DNA from 2 places in the Blastococcus sp. SYSU DS0619 genome. Region 1 is predicted to be linked to the other one. Evidence: predicted binding sites of a transcription regulator. Region 1 holds the regulator's gene; the other holds the start of a gene.

Evidence for each region. Region 1 encodes LexA, which represses DNA repair genes until DNA is damaged. Its sites were predicted from a motif close to TCGAACANNTGTTCGA; they were not measured.
Region 2: ACI79T_RS17540 (DUF6504 family protein) is a predicted target of LexA. The motif match lies at 3,883-3,898, and genes of this name have one in related genera.

Annotation. Positions count from the first base shown of each region.
Region 1 covers NZ_JBJHAM010000021.1:45,433-56,961, reverse strand. The annotation lists gene ACI79T_RS18115 (glycoside hydrolase family 26 protein) at 1-466, shown strand, start outside; gene ACI79T_RS18110 (serine hydrolase) at 513-1,943, shown strand; gene ACI79T_RS18105 (DUF817 domain-containing protein) at 1,978-2,847, opposite strand; gene ACI79T_RS18100 (MBL fold metallo-hydrolase) at 2,953-3,531, opposite strand; gene ACI79T_RS18095 (vitamin B12-dependent ribonucleotide reductase) at 3,757-6,636, opposite strand; gene nrdR (transcriptional regulator NrdR) at 6,782-7,336, opposite strand; gene ACI79T_RS18085 (hypothetical protein) at 7,755-8,537, opposite strand; gene ACI79T_RS18080 (LysM peptidoglycan-binding domain-containing protein) at 8,666-9,169, opposite strand; gene lexA (transcriptional repressor LexA) at 9,379-10,143, shown strand; gene ACI79T_RS18070 (hypothetical protein) at 10,148-11,191, opposite strand; gene ACI79T_RS18065 (phosphatase PAP2 family protein) at 11,163-11,529, opposite strand, start outside.
Region 2 covers NZ_JBJHAM010000020.1:7,362-18,890, forward strand. The annotation lists gene ACI79T_RS17530 (DNA polymerase III subunit alpha) at 1-2,963, opposite strand, end outside; gene ACI79T_RS17535 (SAV_6107 family HEPN domain-containing protein) at 2,960-3,469, opposite strand; gene ACI79T_RS17540 (DUF6504 family protein) at 3,469-3,792, opposite strand; gene ACI79T_RS17545 (YbaK/EbsC family protein) at 4,035-4,547, shown strand; gene ACI79T_RS17550 (GNAT family N-acetyltransferase) at 4,544-5,137, shown strand; gene ACI79T_RS17555 (phytoene desaturase family protein) at 5,134-6,792, shown strand; gene ACI79T_RS17560 (carotenoid biosynthesis protein) at 6,789-7,607, shown strand; gene ACI79T_RS17565 (glycosyltransferase) at 7,604-8,752, shown strand; gene ACI79T_RS17570 (flavin reductase family protein) at 8,749-9,408, shown strand; gene ACI79T_RS17575 (carbohydrate kinase family protein) at 9,469-10,443, opposite strand; gene ACI79T_RS17580 (CDP-alcohol phosphatidyltransferase family protein) at 10,611-11,309, opposite strand; gene ACI79T_RS17585 (lipase family alpha/beta hydrolase) at 11,376-11,529, shown strand, end outside.

The sequences.
Region 1 (11,529 bases):
CGTCGACTGGGTGGGGATGTCGCTGTACCACTGGGGGGACGCGTACCCGTGGGGAGAGAACGAGGTCCCGGAGCCGGGCAAGTTCGTCGCCCAGCTCACCGGCACCTACGTCGGCCGGGGCGGCGACGACCGCGGGCTGCCGGACTTCCACGCCGCCTACGGCGAGCGCTACGGCAAGCCGGTGGCCGTGCCCGAGACGGCGGCGTTCTTCGCGCCCGGCGCCGGCGGCGCCGACGAGCTGGCCGTCAAGCAGGCCTGGTGGCAGCAGCTGTTCGACCCGCAGCTGGCCGAGCGCCTGCCGCGGCTGGCGATGGTCAACTGGTTCGAGTGGGCCAAGGACGAGCCTGAGGTCGGCGGCCTCGTGGACTGGCGGGCGGCCGGCTCCCCAGGGGTGCGCGAGGCGTTCCGCGCCGACCTCCCGGGCTGGGCCCTCGACGCCGGCGACGTCCCCCGCTGCGGCACCTGACGTACGCGGCGGCGCGGCACGCCCCGGGTCCCTAGGCTCGGCGCCCGTGAACCCCCGCACCGAGACCGTCCGCGGCGCCGCCGGCTACCTGCGGTCGTGGCTGGAGGCACAGGTGCGGCACCGGCGGGTGCCCGGCGTGCAGGTGGCCGTCCGCCACGGCGGGGAACAGCTGCTGTCCGCCGCGATCGGGAGCGCCGACGTGTCCACCGGCGCGCCGCTGACCCCGGGGCACCTGTTCCGGATCGCCTCCCACTCCAAGACGTTCACCGCCACCGCCGTCCTGCAGCTGGTCGAGGCCGGGCGCATGCGGCTGGACGACCCGATCGGCCGGTACGTGCCCGAGCTGGACCGGGCCGGCTCGCCGGTGGCCCGGGTGACCGTCCGCGAGCTGCTCGGCCACCAGGCCGGGGTCACCCGCGACGGCGCGGACGCCGACTTCTGGCAGCTGGAGCGCCCCTTCCCGGACCGCGCGGGGGTGGTCGAGGAGGCGCTGCGCGCGGGGCCGGTGCACCGGCGCAACGAGCACTTCAAGTACTCCAACGTCGGCTACGCCCTGGTGGGCCTGGCGATCGAGGCCGTCACCGGCGCCTCCTACGCCGACGTGGTGCGCACCCGGATCATCGAGCCGCTCGGCCTGACCCGGACCGGCGCCGACCACGACGCCGCGCGCGCCGGCGAGTTCGTCAGTGGCCACACCGGCCTGCTGCTCGGCGAGGACGCCCGCGAGCCGATCGGGCCCGTCGACACCCGCGCCATGGCCGCGGCGACGGGCTTCTACTCGACCGCCGAGGAGCTCTCGCTGTACGGGGCGGCGCACGTGCTCGGCGACGAGCGGCTCCTCACCGACGACTCGAAGCGGCTGATGCAGCGCCTGGAGTCGGTGGTCACCGCCTACGGCACCGAGGTGGGCCGGTACGGCGTCGGCCTGGTGCTGACCACCGTGGGCGAGCGACACCTCGTCGGGCACAGCGGTGGCTTCCCTGGGCAGATCACGGTGACGTTCGTCGACCCCTGCGACGGACTGGTCGTCAGCGTCCTCACCAACGCGATCGACGGACCGGCCGAGGAGCTGGCCACCGGCCTCGTCACGCTGATCGACGTGGCGCTGCACCCCCGCGCCGAGGTGCCCACCGCACCGCCCGGCACCCCGCCTCTGGAGACGTTCACCGGCCGGTTCGCCAACCTCTGGGGGGTCCTGGACGTCGCCGAGCTCGGCGGGCGGTTGGTCCTCGTCCGCCCCACGCTCGCCGCTCCGCTGCCGGGCGTCGAGGAGCTGGAGGTCGTGGACGCGAACACCCTGCGGGTCGCCGCGCAGCCCAGCTTCGGGCCGGCCGGCGAGCTGGTCCCGCTGGAGCGGGACGCGAACGGACGGGTCGTGTCGCTGCGGCTGGGCGGGGTGACCAGCCGGCCGGTCGAGGAGTTCCGCCGCCGGCGCGCCGCGATGACCGGCGCGGCTCCGTCCGCCGACGTCCGCTAGCGCCCCGGCGTCCTCGGCCGGTGCTGTGCGGGCGTCACCGCGGCGCGGCCCCGGCAGCCGGGGCCGGCCCGGCGGCCGCGTCACGCGACGGGACCGGCGGGTGGGGCACGGCCGGGGCCTCGTAGGCGCGGAGGACCGTGCGGTCGCCGGGCCGGCCGTACAGCTGCCCCTCGCGCGCCTTGACCGCCGTGACCAGCACGATGCTGACCACGACGAGCAGCGACCACGACCCCAGCTTCGCCGCGTGCACCAGCGTCCAGACCGACTCCTGCGACGGGTACTGCCAGGCGCGCAGCAGCGTGGCGGCGTTCTCGGCGATCCAGAGGAAGAAGCCGATGAGGACGAAGGAGAGCGCGAGCGGCATCGCGTAGCGGCGGCGGCCGACCGTGAAGTGCACCCCCGTGCGCCAGGTGACGGCCAGCAGCAGCAGGGCCAGCGGCAGCCGCACGTCCCGGATGACGTGCGAGGTGAAGAAGTTGAGGTAGATCAGCGCGGCCACGCCGGCGGTCGACCAGGTCCGGTAGTTGGTGATCCGCAGGTCGAGCCGGCGCCAGGCCTGGCAGACGTAGCTGCCGACCGCGGCGTACATGAAGCCGCTGTACAGCGGCACGCCGCCGATCGTCGCGAGACCGGTGTCGGGATAGCTCCACGACCCCTGCGCCACCTTGTACAGCTCCAGCACCAGGCCGACGAGGTGGAACCCGAAGATGACCGCGACCTCGCGGCCGGTCTCCCAGCGGAGGAGCCACAGCACCAGCGTGACGCCGAGGGACCACAGCAGCAGCGCGTCGGCGGGGTTGATCGGGAGCGGGACGACCCGGACGAGGGCCAGGCCGAGGAAGAACAGCACCGCGAACAGGCAGCACTGCGCCTCGAGCCAGGCGAACCGCAGCAACTGCCTCACCCGGCGAAGGCTAGGTCGTGCCGGCAGCTCCCGGGGCCTCCGCCGCGCGCGTGCCTCCGTGGCTAACCCGCTCGAGCCTGGCCGCATCGACCGCCGGGGCCTCGTTCAGCGTGGCGTGGCGGGGCCCGGGCGGAACGGCGCGCCGTGGGCGCAGACCACGAGGGTGGCGAGGTCCAGCACCCGCTCGCGCTGCTGTCGCAGTTCGTCCCGGTCGTGGCTGTAGGGGTCGTCGGCCGGCCCGTCCTCGGTCCACCACAGGTGGGTGAGGGCGACGACGTCGTCGGGGGTGCCGACGAGCGTGGTGATGTCCTGCGGGGTGTGCCCGGGCGTCGCGAGCAGCCGGATGCTGGGGGTGAGCTGGGTGCCCTCGGCGGCCCGGCGGGTGAACGTGTCCCCCTCGATGACCGACTGGAAGTCGTGCACCGGCACCACCGGGAAGAGGGCGACGTTGACGGTGTGGTCGAGGTGGTGGTGGCTGACCACGACGTCGGTCACGTCCTCGGGACGGACCCCGAGCTCGCGCAGCGGCGCGAGGATCAGGTCCCGGTCGGCCACCATGCCCGGATCGACGATGACGACCCGCTCCGCGTCCCGGACGAGGCTGACCGTGCCGGCCACGTGCGGCATCCGCACGTACCCCTCGACGAGGACGTCCAGACGGGCGGTGCGCGACAGCTCGGGCATGCGGCGGACGGTAACAACCCGCACACCGGAACGGCGCCGCGCTGACGCCGCGGTCCCGGGCGCAGCGCTCGGACGGCTCGACGGCCGACCTGCCGGTCGGCCGCACCGTTCGCACCCGTCCGGCACGGAGACCGCCCGACGGCACAGGGGTGCGAGGACCAGCCCCGTGGTCCCCGCACCCCTGTGGTTCGTCCGCCGGTCTCCGGCCTTACCGGAGACCCGTCATCAGCTGCAGCCGCTGGTGGAGCCGCAGCCCTCGCAGACGTAGCAGCTGCCGGCCGGGCGCATCTTCGTGCCGCAGGTCATGCACAGCGGCGCGTCGGTGGCGGTCCCGGTGACCAGCTCGAGCAGCTCGGCCGAGGAGTGGGCCTCCTTGACCGACTTCGGGCCCTCCGGGGTGACCTTCTCCTCCACCTTCGAGGTCTCGATCGGCGCGGAGCCGCGCAGCTGCTCCAGGTCGACCTCCTCCTCCTGCACGGTGGACGTCGACGCGGAGGTCCCGTAGCCGGAGACCTGCGCGGCGCGCTCCTCGGCGGTGAAGATGCCCAGGCTGGCGCGCTTCTCCACCGGCAGGTGGTCCAGCGCCAGGCGACGGAAGATGTAGTCCATCACCGACTGGGCGATCCGGATGTCCGGGTCGTCGGTCATGCCGGCCGGCTCGAAGCGCATGTTGGTGAACTTGGAGATGTAGGTCTCCAGCGGGACACCGTGCTGCAGCGCCAGCGAGATGCCGATCGAGAAGGCGTCCATCACACCGGCGAGGGTCGAGCCCTGCTTGCCGAGCTTCAGGAAGACCTCACCGAGGCTGCCGTCCTCGTACATGCCGGCGGTCATGTAGCCCTCGGCGCCGGCGACGCTGAACGAGGTGGTGACGCTCGTCCGCTTCTTCGGCAGCCGCTTGCGCACCGGGTGCGAGAGCGCGGTCGAGGCGGTGGCCTCCACCGCGACCTCGTCCTTGGTGCCGTCGTTCTTGCCCTTGCCGCCGGACAGCGGCTGGCCGACCTTGCAGTTGTCGCGGTAGATCGCCAGCGCCTTGAGGCCCATCTTCCAGCCCTGGAAGTAGATGGTCTCGACGTCCTCGACGGTCGCCGTCTCCGGCATGTTGACCGTCTTGCTGATGGCGCCCGAGATGAACGGCTGGACGGCGGCCATCATGCGGACGTGGCCCATCGGGGAGATGGCCCGCTCGCCCATGGCGCAGTCGAACACCTCGTAGTGCTCCGGGCGCAGGCTCGGGGCGTCGACGACGTGGCCGTGCTCGGCGATGTACTCGACGATCGCCTCGATCTGCTCCTCCTGGTAGCCCAGGCTGCGCAGCGCCCGCGGCACCGTCTGGTTGACGATCTGCATGGAGCCGCCGCCGACCAGCTTCTTGAACTTGACCAGCGAGAAGTCCGGCTCGATGCCGGTCGTGTCGCAGTCCATCATGAAGCCGATGGTGCCGGTGGGGGCCAGCACCGAGGCCTGGGCGTTGCGCCAGCCGTTCTCGGCGCCGATCTCCAGGCACTCCTGCCACTGCTGGGTGGCGATCTTCAGCACGTCGGCGTCGTCGGCGCCGACCGGGCGGATGGCGTCGTTGGCAGCGGCGTGCTTCCTCATGACCCGGGCGTGGGCGTCGGCGTTGCGGGCGAAGCCCTCGTAGGCGCCGACGATGCCGGCGAGCTCGGCGGAGCGCCGGTAAGCGGTGCCGGTCATCAGCGAGGTGATCGCCGCGGCCAGCGTCTGGCCGCCGCGCGAGTCGTAGGCGTGGCCGGTCGCCATGAGCAGCGCGCCCAGGTTGGCGTAGCCGATGCCCAGCTGGCGGTAGGCGCGGGTGGTCTCGCCGATCGGCTCGGTCGGGAAGTCGGCGAAGCAGATCGAGATGTCCATCGCGGTGATGACCAGCTCGACGGCCTTCACGAAGTTCTTGGCGTCGAACGTGCCGTCGGCCTTGAGGAACTTCATGAGGTTCAGCGACGCCAGGTTGCACGAGCTGTTGTCCAGGCTCATGTACTCCGAGCACGGGTTGGACGCGTTGATCCGGCCGGTCTCGGGGTTGGTGTGCCAGTCGTTGATCGTGTCGTCGTACTGGATGCCCGGGTCGGCGCACTCCCACGCGGCCTGGGTGACCTTGCGGAACAGCGACTTCGCGTCAACGGTCTCGATCACCGAGCCGTCCATGCGGGCGCGCAGGCCGAACTCGGAGCCCTCGTCGACCGCGCGCATGAACTCGTCGGAGACGCGGACGGAGTTGTTGGCGTTCTGGTACTGGACGCTGGTGATGTCCTTGCCGCCGAGGTCCATGTCGTACCCGGCGTCGCGCAGCGCGCGGATCTTGTTCTCCTCGCGCGCCTTGGTCTCGATGAACTCCTCGATGTCGGGGTGGTCGATGTCGAGGACGACCATCTTCGCCGCGCGCCGGGTGGCGCCGCCGGACTTGATGGTCCCGGCCGAGGCGTCGGCGCCGCGCATGAAGCTGACCGGGCCCGAGGCGGTGCCACCGGAGGACAGCAGCTCCTTGGAGGAGCGGATGCGGGAGAGGTTCAGGCCGGCACCGGAGCCGCCCTTGAAGATCAGGCCCTCCTCGCGGTACCAGTTGAGGATCGAGTCCATCTCGTCGTCGACAGCGAGGATGAAGCAGGCGCTGACCTGCTGCGGGGCGCTCGTGCCGACGTTGAACCAGACGGGGCTGTTGAAGCTGAAGTACTGGTGCAGCAGCATCCAGGTGAGCTCGTGCTCGAAGATCTCGGCGTCGCCCTCGGTGGCGAAGTAGCCGTGCTCGCGACCGGCCTCGGTGTAGGTGAGCACCACGCGGTCGATGAGCTGGCGCAGGCTGGTCTCCCGCTGCGAGGTGCCCACCGCGCCCCGGAAGTACTTCGTGGTGACGATGTTGGTGGCGTTGATGCTCCACTCTGCCGGGAACTCGACACCGCGCTGCTCGAAGTTGATCGAGCCGTCCCGCCAGTTGGTCATGACGACGTCGCGGCGCTCCCACGTCACGTCGTCGTACGGGTGCACACCGGCGGTGGTGAAGACACGCTTGATCTTGAGGCCCTTGCCCCGGCTGGGCGCCTTCGCGCCGCGGCGGGTGCGGGGGCCGGCCACGCGGTCGTCGGTATCGGTCATGGTGTGGAGCTCTCCCTGGTCGTGTGTCGCGTGGTGCTTCGCGGGGCTGCGCGGTGGTGCTGCGCGGTGGTGGATCGGGGGCTGGGGAAGAGCCGCGATCGGTAACTGCTCGAACTGCTGTCTATCGGGTGGCACTGACGGTTTCTCAGGTGCTGGAGGGGCTGGCGGAGGGGACCGGCTGCCCCCGGCCGCCACCCCGTCGGCGTAGCGGCGGATCCCCCTGCATGCCCGGCAGCGGCGGGGCGCCCGCCGTGACGTGCCGGGCGCGGAGCTCGGTGATCTCCTTCTCGAAGTCCTCGAGCGAGGTGAAGGCCCGGTACACGCTGGCGAAGCGCAGGTACGCGACCTCGTCGAGCTCGCGCAACGGACGCAGGATCGCCAGCCCGACCTCGTGGCTGGGCACCTCCGCCGCGCCGCTGGCGCGGATGGCGTCCTCCACCTGCTGGGCGAGGAGCTTGAGCTGGTCCTCGTCGACCGGCCGGCCCTGGCAGGCGCGCCGCACGCCGGCGACCACCTTGCTGCGGTTGAAGGGCTCGCTGACGCCGTTGCGCTTGACGACGGCGAGCACCGCCTCCTCGACGGTGGTGAACCGCCGTCCGCACGCGGGGCAGGACCGGCGACGCCGGGTGGTGGCGCCCTCGTCGGCCTCGCGCGAGTCGATCACCCGGCTGTCGGCGTTGTGGCAGAACGGGCAGCGCACGGTGGTTCACCCCCTCTCCTCGCTGGTCCGCCACGGGCCGGCTGTGGACCCTCCTGGGGACATCCGGTGGATGCACCGGGGAGAACCTGAGGATCAGCCTGTGGACGGGCTTACAGCTCTGTAACTACTAGATGTAGGGGAACCCTAGGACGGCCCACACAAGATGTGCAAGTGATCGTTTCGTCGGCGTGTTCCGCCCCGCCACTGCCGTGCCCAGGCGGAACACCCACACCCAGCAGTCACACGACATGCCGGACCGACACGCGGATCCACGCCCGTCGAGGGGCGCGCGCCGTGCACCGCACACCTCGTCGGGGCGCGGACACCACCGGCCGAGCCCCACGGCGCAGCGGCCGGATCGACGCACGGACGGCGCCGGGTACCGGGCGGCCGGCGCCGTCGAGGGGGTGCGTTGCGGTCAGGCGCCGCCGAGACCGCCGTGCACCCGCGGGCGGCGGCGGGACTGCGGGACCTGGTCGCTCAGGCGCATCGGCCGGGTGAGCAGGTCGGCCTCGAGGCCGGCGGGCGGCGGCCAGCCGCGCCCGCCTGGGTTCGTCTCCACCGGGAGGGCACCGCGAGCGGCCGGGACCGACCACGCCGCGGTGTCGGGGTGGTCGTCCCGCGAGGCGGCCGGCACCTCGGCGGCGGCGGCGGCGACGTCCCCGGCCACAGTCGCGAGGAAGGCCGTGTCAGCCGCGCGGTGACGACCGGCCACGGCGTCCGGCGCGGGGGCCCGGTGCCGCCCCGACGGGGGCACCGGGACGGACGCCGCGGCAGCCACCTGCACGCCGGCGTCCTCGGGAGCCCTGCGGCGCCCGCCGGGGCCGACTGCCGGGGCCGACTGCCCCACGTGGTCGCGGACCAGCGGCAGGCTGGCGGTGGTCTCGGCACCACCGGGACGCGCACTCCGCAGCGCGGACACCGCCTGGGCGGCGGCCATGTCCTGCGTCACGCGGGGCGCCGCCACGACGGCGACCTCTGGGCTCGCGGGCGGCTCCGGCAGCCGCAGGGTGGAGAGCTCGGTCCAGGCCGTCTCTTCCACACCGCCCACGGCCACCCGCACCCACACCTGGCACGCGCCGGAGTCGTCGTGCCGCCAACCCAGCAGCTCACCCGCCCACCACGCGCCCGCCTGGTAGACCTCGACGGCCTGGGGCTGGCTGGTGAACACCGCGGCGCGGTTCTCCATGACGCTCGACACACGCAGACCGTAGGTCGCTGACCAGCACAGACCGTGAACGTCCACGTACTGAGGGTTGACGAAGTCGCGGGGCCAGCTTGTGCACCTTGTGCAGCGCCCGGCCGGTGCGCCCGACCACGACGAGTAGATCAGGGCAGCCGGAGCACCTGCCCCGGCACGATGGCCGATCCCGGCACGTCGTTGAGCCGCTGGATGCCGTCGACGACCTCCCGCACGTCGCGCTCCCCGGCGACCGTGCTCGCGATGGACCAGAGCGTGTCACCCGGCTCTACGACGACGCTCGTCGTCCCCATCAGCTCCAGCCCGCCCCTGCCGTCACCCAGGACCGCACTGACGAGTGCGACGACGGCCAGCGCGAGCAGCAGTGCCACGACCACCAGCAGCCGCCGGCCCCGTGCGGTGAGCCGCAGCGGTGGCAGCGCCGGCTCACCCCGCCGCTCCCCCGCAGTCCGCCGCACCCCGGCAGACCCGGGCGACGGCGCCGCCGGGGTGCCGGGCGGCGCGGGTGCGACCGCGTAGGCCCGCGGGACCGGCGGCAGCACGCGCAGGTGCCGCGCCGGCCGCGTCCCCGCCCGCCCCCCCGCCGCACCCGTCGTCTCCTCGCGCACCGACACCGTCGCACTGCTGGTCATCGCTTCCTGCCTCTCACCTGGCCGGATGCCCCCGGCCCGAACGTGTGTTCGATTCGAACGTCTGTCCGATGTCTACCGCACGGGTCCGACAGGAGCGACGCGACACGGGCGACTTTCGAACACCTGTTTGAACTGGCCGGCGATCGGCGCTACGGTCGCTGCGACGACCAGGGTCGATCAGCTGCGCAGGCAGCCGGCGAGGAGGAGACGTGGCGGACTCGAGCGGGACGTCCGGCGGCCGACGAGGGACCCGGGGCGCCGCCCCGGACACGGCCGACGCCTCGGCGTCCGTCCGCACCTTCCCGGACCGGACGGCCGACGGCGACGGCCTGACCCAGCGGCAGCGCCGGGTGCTGGAGGTCATCCGCGACTCGATCGACCGTCGCGGCTACCCGCCGTCGGTCCGGGAGATCGGCGAGGCCGTGGGCCTGTCGTCCGCCTCCTCGGTCGCGCACCAGCTGTCGGTCCTCCAGAAGAAGGGCTGGCTCCGCCGCGACCCGAACCGGCCCCGCGCCCTCGACGTGCGACTACCCGGCGACGCCGGCCGCGGCGTCGCGGCGGTCGAGCCCCCGGCGGTCGGGGACGGCGAGCGGGCCTCCGCACCGACGTACGTCCCCCTCGTCGGCCGGATCGCCGCCGGTGGTCCGGTGCTCGCCGAGCAGGCGGTGGAGGACGTCTTCCCGCTCCCCCGCGAGCTCGTCGGCGAGGGCACGGTGTTCATGCTCAAGGTGGCCGGGGACTCGATGGTCGAGGCGGCCATCTGCGACGGGGACTGGGTCGTCGTCCGCCAGCAGCCGACCGCCGAGAACGGCGAGATCGTGGCCGCCATGATCGACGGCGAGGCGACGGTCAAGACCTACAAGCGGCGCGACGGGCACGTGTGGCTGCTGCCGCACAACCCGGCCTACGAGCCCATCCCCGGCGACGAAGCGACGATCCTCGGCCGGGTCGTCTCGGTGCTGCGCCGGGTCTGACCGGTCAGGAACGGCGGCGCAGCCGACCGCCGAGCCAGACGACGACGGTGGCTACGGCGGCGGCGATCAGGGCGGCGGCGATCGGCGATCGGTCCGAACGCACCAGCTCGTCGAAGCCGGACAGCGGGTCCGCTGCCGGTGCCGCCGTCGGGACCGGGGCGCCGGCCGGCAGGGGCACCACGGTCACCGCACTCGGCAGCCCCTCGCTGGCGACCACGAGCGCACGCGAGTCGGTGGTGAAGCTGATCGCCTCCCCCTGGGGAGACTCCGGCAGCGCCACGCGGGTCGGCTCGCCGCCCAGTGCGCCGGCGATGTCCGATCCGGTCAGCGGCCACACGTAGGCATCGGTGTAGGTGCGCAGCGCCACGGCGTTGCCGTCCGACGCGACCGCCCCGCCGGTGATCATCAGCTGGCCGGCGCGGCCGACCGGGCCCCCCGGTGTGCCGGTGAGCGTCACGTTCACGGTGGCGACCTGCTCCATGGCCACCGTCCCGCCGTCGACGAGCGGCCCGCTGGGCCGGTACACCCCGCTGGACCCCAGGACCTCCTTGGTCACCACGTACGGCGTGCCGTCCGGCGCCATCAGCAGGCCCTCGGCGTCGTGTGCGCCGTCGGGGTAGGTCAGCCGGTGCAGCGCAGTCGTGCCGTCGGGGCGCAGGACGTGCAGTGCGACGGTTGCCCGGTCGGTGTTGTTGTCGCCGGTGTCGGCGATCCAGACGGCGCCGTCCGGGCCGACCGCCAGGTCTTCCGGGTCGTACGGGTCCACCGGGCCGGTCTGGACGTCGACGACCGCGCAGCCGCCGTCGAGCCCGTACACCGCGACCTGGTCGCCGCCGTCGTTGAGCGCCAGCATCTGCTCGCCCACGACCACCAGCCCGGACAGCTCGGCGAGCCGCGGGTCGGTGATCGAGCACCGCACCGTCGGGGCACCGTCCTCGGCGAGAGCCGCGCCCGGGCCCACGGTCACCAACCCGCCCGTGAGGGCGGTCGCCAGCAGGAGCCGCCGCCTCAGGGCGCGGCTATCCGGTCGGTCGGCCTGCTCGGGCACGTACCCAGCGTGACAGAACCAATGCGTCGAGTGCATGAACCACGCCCAACAGGACGATCCCCACGGCCGCTCCCACGACGGCGTCGGTGACCCAGTGGAAGTCCAGCGACACCATCGCCACCCCGGTGGCGACCGGCCCCGCCACGCTCAGCCACCAGAACGTGCGCTGGACCGCCGGTGGCAGCCCGTACTCGACGGCCTGCCACCGGGCGACGCCCCACATGAGCACGGCGTTGGCCACGTGCCCGGAGGGGAACGATGCGCCGTCGGGGTGGAAGTAGTACGAACCCGGGAAGGCCGGCGCGGTGCGGCCGATGCCGTGCTTGATCGCGTACACG
Region 2 (11,529 bases), on a different contig from region 1:
ATCTGCAGCAGCAGGTCCCGCCGGGTCACCTGGTGGCGCCGCCGGGTCGGCCGGCCGGCCTCCCGGTCGCGCATCCCGAAGCCGTAGAGCGAGTCGAACCCACCGGCCAGCACCAGCCGCTCGACCACCGGCCGGGACACCGATGCGCGCGACCAGAAATCCGTCAGTGACCGATAGGGCTGCCCGGCGACCACCCGCGCCACCTCGTCGTCGGAGATGCCCTTCACGTCGGCCAGGGACAGTCGGATGCCGTAGCGCGTGGGGTCGGGCATCGCCGTCGGCATCCACTCCGGGCGCCGCCACCCTCTACTCTCACCCTCCACCTCACGGTCAGGGTCCGCCGCACCGCCGTCCGCACCGTCGTCCGTGGTCAGCCGCTCGACGCGGTAGCTGCCGGTCGAGGCGTTGACGTCGAGGCCGAGCACCCGGACGCCGAAGTTGCGGGCGTCGTCGAGGATCAGCCGCTTCGGGTACATGCCGGGGTCGTGGGTGAGCACCCCGGCGAGGAAGGCTGCCGGGTGGTGGGTCTTCAGCCAGGCCGACTGGTAGGTGGGCAGCGCGAACGCCGCGGCGTGCGCCTTGCAGAAGCCGAACGACCCGAAGGCGGCCAGCACCTCCCACACCTGCTCGGCCACCTGCACCGGGTAACCGGCGGCCAGCGCCCGGGGCACGAACCACGCCCGCACCTCCGGGTGGGCGTCCTTCTCCCCCAGGGCGCGGCGCACCTCGTCGGCCTCGGCCAACGTGCAGCCGGCCATCCGGGCGACCACCTGCAGCACCTGCTCGTGGAAGACCACCACCCCGGCGGTCTCCGCGAGCGCGAACTCCAGGTCGGGGTGCGGGTACTGCGCCTCCCGCCACCCGTTCCGGGCCATGAGGAACGGGGTGACCATGTCGCTCTTCACCGGCCCGGGCCGGAACAGCGAGATGTCGATGATGAGGTCCTCGAAGGTCTGCGGCCCGAACTTGCCGACCAGCTCCCGCTGCCCCGGCGACTCGATCTGGAACATGCCGAGCGTGCGGGTGCTGCGGATCAGCTCGAAGGTCGTCGGGTCGTCTCGCGGGACGGCGTCGATGTCGACCGGCTCCTCACCGACCCGCTCGATCTCGTCGAGGGCGTGCGCGATCGCCGACTGCATCCGGATGCCGAGCAGGTCGAGCTTGAGCAGCCCCAGCTCCTCGACGTCGTCCTTGTCGAACTGGCTCATCGGATAACCCAGGTAGCTGCTCTCCACCGGGGTGCGGTCCAGCAGCGTGGCATCGGAGAGCAGCACTCCGCACGGGTGCAGCGCGATGTGCCGGGGCAGCCCGTCGAGCCGGGCGACGAGGTCGAACAGCAGGTCCAGGTCACCACTGCCGCCGGCCCGCTTCGAGCCCAGCCGGCTGGCCCGCAGCTCCGGCAGGTCGCGCAGCGCCGCGTGCACCTGGTTGGCCCGGATGTGCGGGAAGGCCTTGGCGACGGCGTCGACCTCCGCCTGGGGCAGCCCGAGCGCGGCGCCGACGTCGCGGATCGCGTGCCGCACCCGGTAGGTGTCCATCATCGAGATGCAGCTGACCCGGTGGGCGCCGAAGCGGTCGATGACCGCGTCGTAGACCTCCATCCGGCGGGCGGACTCCACGTCGATGTCGATGTCGGGCAGCTGGTGGCGCAGCGGCGAGAGGAACCGCTCCATCAGCAGCCCGTAGCGCAGCGGGTCGACGTCGGAGATGCCCAGCAGGTAGGTGACCAGGCTGCCGGCGCCCGAGCCGCGCGCGGCCGCCCGGACCCTCAAGCTCCGGATGAGGTCGACCACGTCGGCCACGGTGAGGAAGTAGGACGGGTACCCGAGGGACTCGATGACCGCGAGCTCGTCGGCCAGCCGCCGGCGCACCCGGGCCGTGGGCGCCATGCCACGCCGACCCAGCCCGGCCTCGCAGCGGGCCCGCAGCACCTGCACGGGACCCATGCCCCGTTCGGCCGGCGTGGTGACGACGTCGAGCTCGGGGTACCGGACGCTGCCGATGCCCAGGTCGCCCGCCGGATCGACGGCACACTGCTCGGCCAGCCGGGCGGTGCGCTCGAGCAGCCGCAGGGCGGCGTCCCGGTCGGGGCCGACGACGTCCTCGGCGACCTCGGCCATCTCCTTGCCCGACTTCAGGTAGCCCTCGGCCGTGGTGCGGTCGACGTGCCGCGCGCCGAGCGGCACCAGCCGCCGGGCGGCGTCCAGCACGTCGGCGGTCGGTGCGTCCAGGGCGTCGACGTAGCGGACGGCGTTGCTGAGCACCACCGGCACGCCCTGCTCGGTGGCGAACCGCAGCATCGCCTGGGCCCGCGAGCGGTCACCGCGCCCGCGGTGGTGCACCAGCTCCAGCGCCAGCCCCGGGCCGAACACCGCACGCCAGGCGTCCAGCTGGTCGGCGGCCAGATCGGCCCGGCCGGCCAGCAGCGCCCGCCCCACCGGGGAGTCGGGGCCGAGCAGCGGGGTCAGCCCGGTCGCGTGCTCGGCGGCGATCGCCAGCGAGCTCACCGGCTCCCCGCGGGTGCCACGCAGGTGGGTGGCGCTGGTGAGCCGGCACAGCGACCGCCAGCCGGCGCCGTCCCGCGCCAGGAAGGTGACCCGGGGCAGCCGCGGGTCGACGCTCGCCCCGCCGCGGGCCGGAGCCCGGCGGCCGGCCGTCGCGGCCCGCGACCGCGGGGGCCGCGACGCGGTGAGGTCCTCCCCCAGCACGTGCGCGAGCGCCGGGGGCACGCTGGTGCCCAGCGACGGCGCCACCGCCAGGTCGACGCCGAAGATCGGCCGCACCCCGGCCGAGCGGCAGGCCAGCGCGAACTTCACCGCGCCGTAGAGACCGTCCCGGTCGGTCAGGGCCAACGCCGGCATGCCGTGCTCGGCGGCGCGGGCTACCAGGTCGGCCGGGTGGTTGGCCCCGTACCGCATGGAGTAGCCGGAGGCGACGTGCAGGTGGACGAAGGGGTCGCTCACCGCCAGGGCCCGGCGGACCGGGACACGGCAGCGGACGCCGACCCGCCGACCACGTGCGGCCTCGGGTAGCGGGGCGACTCGGGCAGCGGCGTGCTGCCGAGCGCGGTCTCGACCACGCCGAGGAAGGCGCGGACGTCCCGCACCAGGTCGTCGGCCTCCCGCTCGGTGACCGCCCGGGACAGCCCCGCCTCGGCGGCGGCGCGCTTGCCCGCCCCGGCGGCGAAGAAGGTGGCCCACTCCCCCAGCTCCGGCGCCACCTGCCCGAGCAGCACCCAGGCGCTGCGCGGCCGGCGCCGCCCGCCCTCCGGCCGGGTGCGGGCGGCCAGCACCGCGGCGGCGGCGCGGAGCGCGGCGAGGTGGGCGGTGGCGTACCGCTCCCGCTGATCGGTGGCCGCGGCGGCCGCGGCCAGCCCCCGGTGGGCCTGGCCCAGCAGCGCCGAGGCAGCGGCGGGCAGGGCGGGGGGAAGCGGCAGCTGCTCGGCCGGCACGGCCCGTGCGGCGCCCATCAGTCGTGCACCCGCACGAGCCACCAGCGGTTGCCGGACGCGTCCCAGGACAGGTCGTAGACCCCGGCGAAGCTCATCCGGGAGCGCCCGGCCCGGACCGCCTCGACCCGCCAGACCTCCCGCGGTGCCACCAGGTCGGCGGACGCACCGCCCGTGCCGGCGTCCCGCAGCCACCACGGCGCCGTCTCGACCCAGGAGTCGAGCAGCTCGCCCACGACGTACCGGGACTGCCCGCGCCAGAACTGCACCGGGCCCAGGGGGCCACGCTCGACCTGCACCTCTTCGCCGACCCGTCCGACGACCTCACCCAGCACCCGGCTCATGCCCGACTCCCCACGCCTCACCCCGCGCACACGCCACCCCGGAACCCCCCGCCGGCGGGGAAGAGCCGGGAGAGGCGGGCTGCACGTCGTTCGAACAGGTGTTCGAACGCCCGTTTAGTAGACCCGAGCGCCCCGCCCTCGTCAAGCCGCGCCGCGCCGTGTCCCGGCGCCCGTGCCGCACCGCCCCGCGGGATGGCGGACACGCCGGGCGGAGCGACCGGGGACGGTGGCAGGATCGGCCCATGCCTCCGCCGGACCACCCCCGGGTCACCGACGTCGCGCGGCTGCTCCGCGCGGCCGGTGCCGCCGGCGAGGTACGCCACCTGCCCGACAGCGCCCGTACCGCCGCGGCGGCCGCCGCCCAGCTCGGCGTACCGGCCGGCGCCATCGCCAACAGCCTGGTGTTCGACGTCGCCGGCAGCCCCCTGCTGGTCCTCACCAGCGGCGCCCACCGGGTGGACGAGGCCCGGGTGGCCGAACTCCTCGGCGTCCCGGCGCTCACGCGGGCCACCCCTGACTTCGTGCGGCGGCACACCGGCCAGCCCATCGGCGGGGTCGCGCCGATCGGTCACCCGGAGCCGATCGGCACGCTGGTCGACGTCGAGCTGGCCCGCTACGACGAGGTCTGGGCGGCCGCAGGGCACCCGCACACGGTCTTCCCGACCAGCTACGACGAGCTGCTCCGCCTCACCGAGGGCACCCCGGCCGAGGTGGCGGCCGCGACCGACCACGCGCCGGAGGCGGTCGACAGATGACGGGAACCCGTCCCACCGCCCGCATCGTCGAGCTGCCCCCGCCGTGGATGCGGGAGCACATGCACGAGGTGCTCGTCGTCTACGGCCTGGCGATGGGCTACGACTCCGGCGTCGTCGCCGGGCGGTACAGCTACGCGATCCAGCACACCGAGCGGCCCGGCTTCCGCGCCGTGGGCGCCTTCGCGCAGACCCCGGAGGGCGAGCGGCTGGTCGGGTTCGGCTACGGCTACCTCATCGCCCCCGGCCAGTGGTGGCACGACCAGGTGCGCGCCGCGCTGGACCGCCGGACGGCCAAGAAGTGGCTGCCCGGGGCCTTCGAGGTGTGCGAGCTGCACGTCCACCCCGACGCGCAGAGCCAGGGGCTGGGCCGGCAGCTGCTGCACGCGCTGGTCGAGGGCCTGCCGCACCCGGTCGCCCTGCTCTCCACGCCCGACGCCGACACCAAGGCCTTCCGGCTGTACCGCGCGGACGGCTTCGTCGACCTGGCCCGCGGCTACCACTTCCCCGGCGACTCCCGGCCCTTCGCCATCCTCGGCGCCCGGCTGCCGCTGCATCCACCCGCCCCCTCCGCGCCGAACTCCCGGGCGTGACCGCTCCCCCTGCCCCGCCCGTGGACGTCGTCGTCGTCGGCTCCGGCCACAACGGCCTGGTGGCCGCCTGCTACCTGGCCCGGGAGGGCCTGCGGGTGGAGGTCGTCGAGTCCGACGACGTCCTCGGCGGCGCGGTGTCCACCGTCGAGCGCTGGCCCGGGGTGCGCGTCGACCGCGGCTCCAGCGCGCACGTCATCGTCCGGCACAGCGGCATCGTCGAGGAGCTGGACCTGGCGACGCACGGGCTCAGCTACATCGACTGCGACCCGTGGGGCTTCGCCCCGGCCCCGGTGCCCGGCGACCCGGGCCCGGCCGGCCGGCCGCTGGTCTTCTCCGTCGACCTGGACGCCACCTGCGCCTCGATCGAGGCGGCCTGCGGCCCGGCCGACGCCGCCGCCTACCGGCGCTTCGTCGCGGTGTGGCAGCCCCGCAGCCGCGCGGTGGTCGCATCCTTCGGCCGCGCCCCGTCCGCGGGCGCCCTGCTCCGCTCCTTCTGGCCGCTCGGCGCGCCCGCCGAGGGCCGGCCGCGCACGCCCGGAGGCGAGCTGGCCGTCGACTTCCTCGGCTCGGGCGACGCGCTGCTGGACCGCTGGTTCACCAGCGAGCGGCTCAAGGCGGCGCTGGCGTGGTTCGGCGCCCAGTCGGGCCCGCCGATGTCCGAGCCCGGCACCGCCGCGATGGTCGGCTGGGTGGCGCTGCTGCACGACGTCCCGCCGGGGCACCCGGTCGGTGGCTCGGGCGGCCTGACCCAGGCGCTGCGTCGGCGGCTGGAGTCCGACGGCGGCCGGGTGGTGCTCGGCGACGGCGCCGCGCGGCTGCTGGTCGAGGACGGGCGGGTCGCCGGGGTGGAGACCCGGTCCGGCCGGGTCGTGCGGGCGCCGTCGGTGGTGGCCGCGTGCCACATCGGGGTCACGCGAGAACTCGCCGGCGACGCCGCACCCCCGGTGCTGGCCGACGCCGCACCGCCGATCGGCAACGGCTTCGGCCTGGTCGTGCGCGCGCTGACCGACGCCCCGCCGTCCTACCCGGGCGTGCCCGCCGCCGACGCCCTGCAGGGCCTCCAGCTGCTGTGCACCGACCGCGCCCAGCTGGCCGCCGCGCACGGCGACTGGGGCGCCGGCCGGGTGCCGCGCGAGCCGGTGCCGCTGGCCATGTCGTTCTCCGCGAGCGACGACACGCTGGCCCCGCCGGGGCAGCACGTGGTCACCATCTGGGGCCAGTGGTACCCCTACGCGCTGGCCGACGGGGGCAACTGGGACGCGCTGGCCGACGCCGAGGCGCGGCGCCTGGTGGCCGCGGTCGACCGCTACGCCCCCGGGTTCGCCGCCTCGGTGCGGGAGACGTACGTGCAGACCCCGCTGGCCCTGGAGCGGGAGCTGTCGCTGCCCCGTGGCAACGTCATGCACGTGGAGATGGGCCTGGCCAGCATGTTCGCCTTCCGCCCGGCGCCGGGGCTGTCGGGCTACCGGGTGCCGGGCCTGCCCGGCCTCTACCTCGCGGGCGCCTCCACCCACCCCGGCGGCGGCGTCTCGGGCAACTCCGGGCGGACGGCGGCGCGCACCGTCCTCGCCGACCGCCGGGCGCTGCGGCCGCGGGCCCGGGCGGCGGCCGGCCGGGCCCTGCGCCGGCTGCGGGCCGGAGGGGCGGAGGCGTGACGGCCGCGACCGCCGCCACGCCGGTGCCGGGCCTGCGCCGCGTCGTCCCCGTGGCGCTGGCCGGCGCGCTCGTGGCCACGGCCATCGCCTACCCGCTGAGCTCCGGCGGTCTGCGCGACGTCGTCTCCTGGACCATCGTGCTGCTGGGCTCCACCCTGTCGGTGGTGCACGCGGGCCTGAGCCGGGGCGTCCGCACCGGGCTGGGCGTGCTGGTGCTGGTCGCGCTGGTGGCCCTCGGCTTCGAGTCGGTCGGCCTGGCCACCGGCTACCCCTACGGCAGCTACACCTACAGCGACACCCTCGGTCCCACGCTGCTCGGCGTGCCGTTCCTGGTCCCGCTGGCCTGGCTGATGATGGCCTGGCCCAGCTGGCTGCTCGGCGGGCTGCTGGCCCGCCCGGTGCGCGCCGGCCTGCGCCGGCCGGCCCGCATCGGCTGGGCGGCGGCGGTCTTCGCCGCCTGGGACGTCGTCCTCGACCCGCAGTTGGTGCAGGCCGGCTACTGGACGTGGGCCGACCCCTCCCCCGGACTCCCCGGCATCGACACCGTGCCGCTGACCAACCTCGTCGGCTGGCTGGTCGCCGGGGTGGTCCTCATGACGCTGCTCGACCTGCTCGTCGCACGTACCCGGGCACCCGGCGCGCCCCGCGTCGGGCCGGCGGCGCCGCTGTTCGCCCTGGCGTGGATGACCCTGGGCGGCGCCCTCGCGCACGCCGGCTGGCTGGGGCTGCCCGGGTCCGCGGCCTGGGGCGCGGGGCTGGGCGCGGGCGTCCTCGTCGTCCTCGCGGTGCAGCAGCGGCGGGCGAGACGCCGGTGAGCGGGCGCCTGCTCCGCGTCCTGGCCGGCGTCTCGGTGGCCGGCGCCGCACACGCCGCCGTCAACACCGCGCTGCTGCGCCGCCCACCGGCCGATCCGCCGCCCGTGCGCCGCCGGGTCACCGTGGTGCTGCCGGTGCGCGACGAGGCCGAGCAGGTCGCCGGCTGCCTGGCCGCGCTGCTCGACCAGCGAGGGCTGGACCGGCTGCGGGTGGTCGTGGTCGACGACGGCTCCACCGACGGCACCGCCGACGTGGTCCGCGCGGTGCACGACCGCCGGATCCGGCTGGTCTCCGCTCCCCCGCCGCCCCCGGGCTGGCTGGGCAAGCCGCACGCCTGCTCGGTCGGGGTGGACGCGGCGGCCGAGGAGAGCGACGACGACGGCGTGCTGGTGTTCGTGGACGCCGACGTCCGCCTCTTCCCCGACGCGATCGCCGCCGCCGTCGCCGTCCTCGACGCGCAGCAGCTGGACCTCGTCTCGCCGTGGCCCCGCCCGCTCGCGGTCGGGGCGGCCGAGCGCCTGGTGCAGCCGCTGGCGCCGTGGCTCTGGACGACGACGCTGCCGCTCCGCCTGGCCGAGCGCTCCGCCCGCCCGTCGCTGGCCGCCGCCAACGGGCAGTTCCTGGTCGTGCGGCGCAGCGCCTACCTGCGGGCCGGCGGGCACGCCACCGTCCGCGGCGAGGTGCTGGAGGACATCGCGCTGCTGCGGGCGGTGAAGCGCGCCGGTGGCCGCGGCGGGCCGGTCGACGGGTCGCGGCTGGCCGCCTGCCGGATGTACGAGGGCTGGCCGGCGCTCCGCGACGGCTACGCCAAGTCGCTGTGGGCGTCGGTCGGGGGGACGCCGGCCGGCGGGCTGGCCGCGGCGGCCGCGCTCACCGCCGTCTACGTCGTCCCGCCCGTGGCGGCGCTCGGCGGTTCCCGGGCCGGGCTGGTCGGGTACGCGGCGGCGGTCGCCGGCCGCGTCGCCAGCGCGCTGTCCAGCGGCAGCCGGGCCTGGCCCGACGCCCTCGCCCACCCGGTGTCGGTGCTGGTGCTCGACGCGCTCATGGTGCGCTCGGTGCTGGGGCGGCGACGCGGCACGCTGCGCTGGCGCGGCCGGACGGTGGACGCGAGGAGCGCGGGCACATCGGCGACGATGGGCCGGTGACCTCACCCGACCAGCCTCGGCCGCGCACCTCGTTCGACCCGACCGGGATGGACGCCGGCGCGTTCTACCGGGTGCTGAACTCCGTCGTCGTCCCCCGGCCGATCGCCTGGGTCTGCAGCCGCTCGGCCGAGGGCGTGCACAACCTGGCGCCGCACTCCTTCTACACCGTCGCCTGCGTCTCGCCGCCGATCGTGCAGTTCACCTCGGTCGGCCGGAAGGACTCGCTGAACAACGTCGAGGCCACCGGCGAGTTCACCGTGAACCTCACCCCGGAGGCACTGTTCGAGCAGGTCAACGCCACGGGCACCGACTTCCCACCGGACACCAGCGAGGCCGAGCACACCGGGGTGCGCCTGGAGCCGGCCGACACCGTCGCGGCGATGCGCGTGGCGGAGTCGCCCGTGTCGATCGAGTGCACGCTGCACTCCACGATCCGCCTCGGTGACAGCACCGTCGTCCTCGGCCAGGTGCGGCACATCAGCGTGTGGGCCGAGGCGGTCCGCGACGGCCGGCCGCGGATCGAGCACCTCAAGCCGCTGGCGCGCCTCGGCGGGAACGAGTGGACGACGGTCGGCGAGGTGCGCGAGATCGCCCGCATCCCCTACCGCGCCTGGGCCGAGGACCCCTCGATCGGGCAGCGACTGCGCGACGGGTGAGCCGCGGACCGGTCGCGGGGGCCGCCGCGTGGCCGCGGCGTCGTCCGGCGGACGACGGTGTCACGCCAGGTGGGCGGCCACCTCGTCGGCGGCCTCGGCGCCGAAGGCCTCGGCGAAGCGGGCCAGGAAGCTCTCCCGGGGCAGGTCGTACTCCTGCGTGCCGATGACCTCGACCGCCGCGGTGGCGACGGCGGATCCCAGCTGGGTCGAGCGCTCCAGGCCCAGGCCCCACGTCCGGCCGGCGATGAACCCGGCGCGCAGCGCGTCGCCGCCGCCGGTGGGCTCGACCGGCTTGGTCTCGGGCACGGCGATGACCGACAGCGGCTCCTCGCCGGCGCGGCGCACCACGACGCCGTCCGCGGCGCGGGTGGTCACCCAGGTGCCGACCCGGGCCAGGACCTCGTCGGCGCTCCAGCCGGTCTTCTGCAGCAGCAGCGCCGACTCGTACTCGTTGGTGAACAGCAGCTCCGCGCCGGTGACCAGGTCGCGGATCATCTCGCCGTCGGCCCAGGCCAGCTGCTGGCTGGGGTCGGCGACGAACGGGTAGCCGCGGTCCCGGCACTCCTGGGTGTGGCGCACCATCGCGGTGGGGTCGTTGGGGCCGACGACGACGAGGTCGGGGCTGCCGATGCGGTCGACGACCGGCGCCAGCTCGATCTGCGAGGCCTCGGCCATCGCGCCCGAGTAGAAGGAGGCGATCTGGTTGTTCGCCTCGTCGGTGGTGCAGACGAACCGCGCGGTGTGCTTGAGCTCCGACCAGTGCACGCTGCGGGTGTCGACGCCGTGCCGGGACAGCCAGGCCTCGTAGTCGGCGAAGTCGCTGCCGACGGCGCCCACGAGCACCGGCGAGAGACCGAGCAGGCCCAGCCCGTACGCCATGTTCGCGCCGGCGCCGCCGCGGTGCTGCACGAGGTCGTCGACGAGGAAGGAGAGCGAGACGTTCTCCATCTGGCCCTCGACGAACTGCTCGGTGAAGCGACCCGGGAAGGTCATCAGGTGGTCGGTGGCGATGGAGCCGGTGACGACGACGGGCACGGGAGGGGCTCCTCGGGGACGGTCCTGGCGCCGGGCGCGGTGCGCCGGTACGCGGGGAGCCGCAGCGGTGAACGGGTGGGGAACGGCAGTGGTCGCCGCATCGCACAGACTAGGTGCCGCGCCGCGAGGACGCCCTGCCGAGGTGGCCGCCACCCCTCCCGGACCGGTCAGCCGGCGGTGGGGACCTCGCCCGAGCCGGGGCCGCCCAGCTCCCCGCGCAGCCACCGGCCCAGCTGCACGGTGCCGACCGCACCGAGCAGCACCCCCGCGGCCGCGCCGGCGGTCACCGTCAGCACCGCGCCGTCCACCCCGGCCACCTCGAGCCCGGACACCACGCCCGCCCCGCCGAGCGTGAGCCCGGCCATCGCCACGCGGGTGGGCCGCTCCCACAGCGAGATCGGGCCGGTCCGGTGGACGCCGGCCTGCCCGGCGCGGGCGCGCAGGTAGTCGGGCAGCCAGCACAGCGCGCCGAAGGCGACGGCCAGCCAGCCGGGTGCGCCGGCGACCCACATCGCCGCCGCGTACGCCACCTCGGTGAGCCGGTCGACGACGGAGTCGAGGACGAAGCCGCGCTGCGACGCGCGGCCGGTGCCGATCGCCAGCGCGCCGTCCAGGCTGTCGAGCAGCCCGGACAGCCCCACCAGCAGGCCGGCCACGACCAGCCAGGCACCGCCGGTGGCCGCCGGGGGCACCGCGGCCACCGCGACGACCACCCCGGCGGCGGTGGCGACGACCGGGGGCAGGGCGGCGAGCGGCCGGGCCAGCGCGTGCGCCAGTGACAGCCACCCGCGCACGAGCGGCGCCTGCGTGTCGGCGCCGCCGTGCCAGCGCGACCACTCGGCGAGGTACTCCTCCCGGTCCAGCACGCCGTCCCCTCCCGCGACCGGGCGCCGTCCGGTGGCGCCGGCGCCTGCACCAGGGACAGTAGGTGAGTGCTCGCCGGCCTCTCCCCCGCCCGCCGCCGTCTGGTCGTGGCGGTGCTCGCCCTCGTCACCGCCGCCGTCGTGGCCCTCGGGGTGCTGCTGGTCACGCGCGCCCCGGAGGTCGAGGGTCCCGCTCCCACGGCGCGGCCGGGCCCGGTGCTGC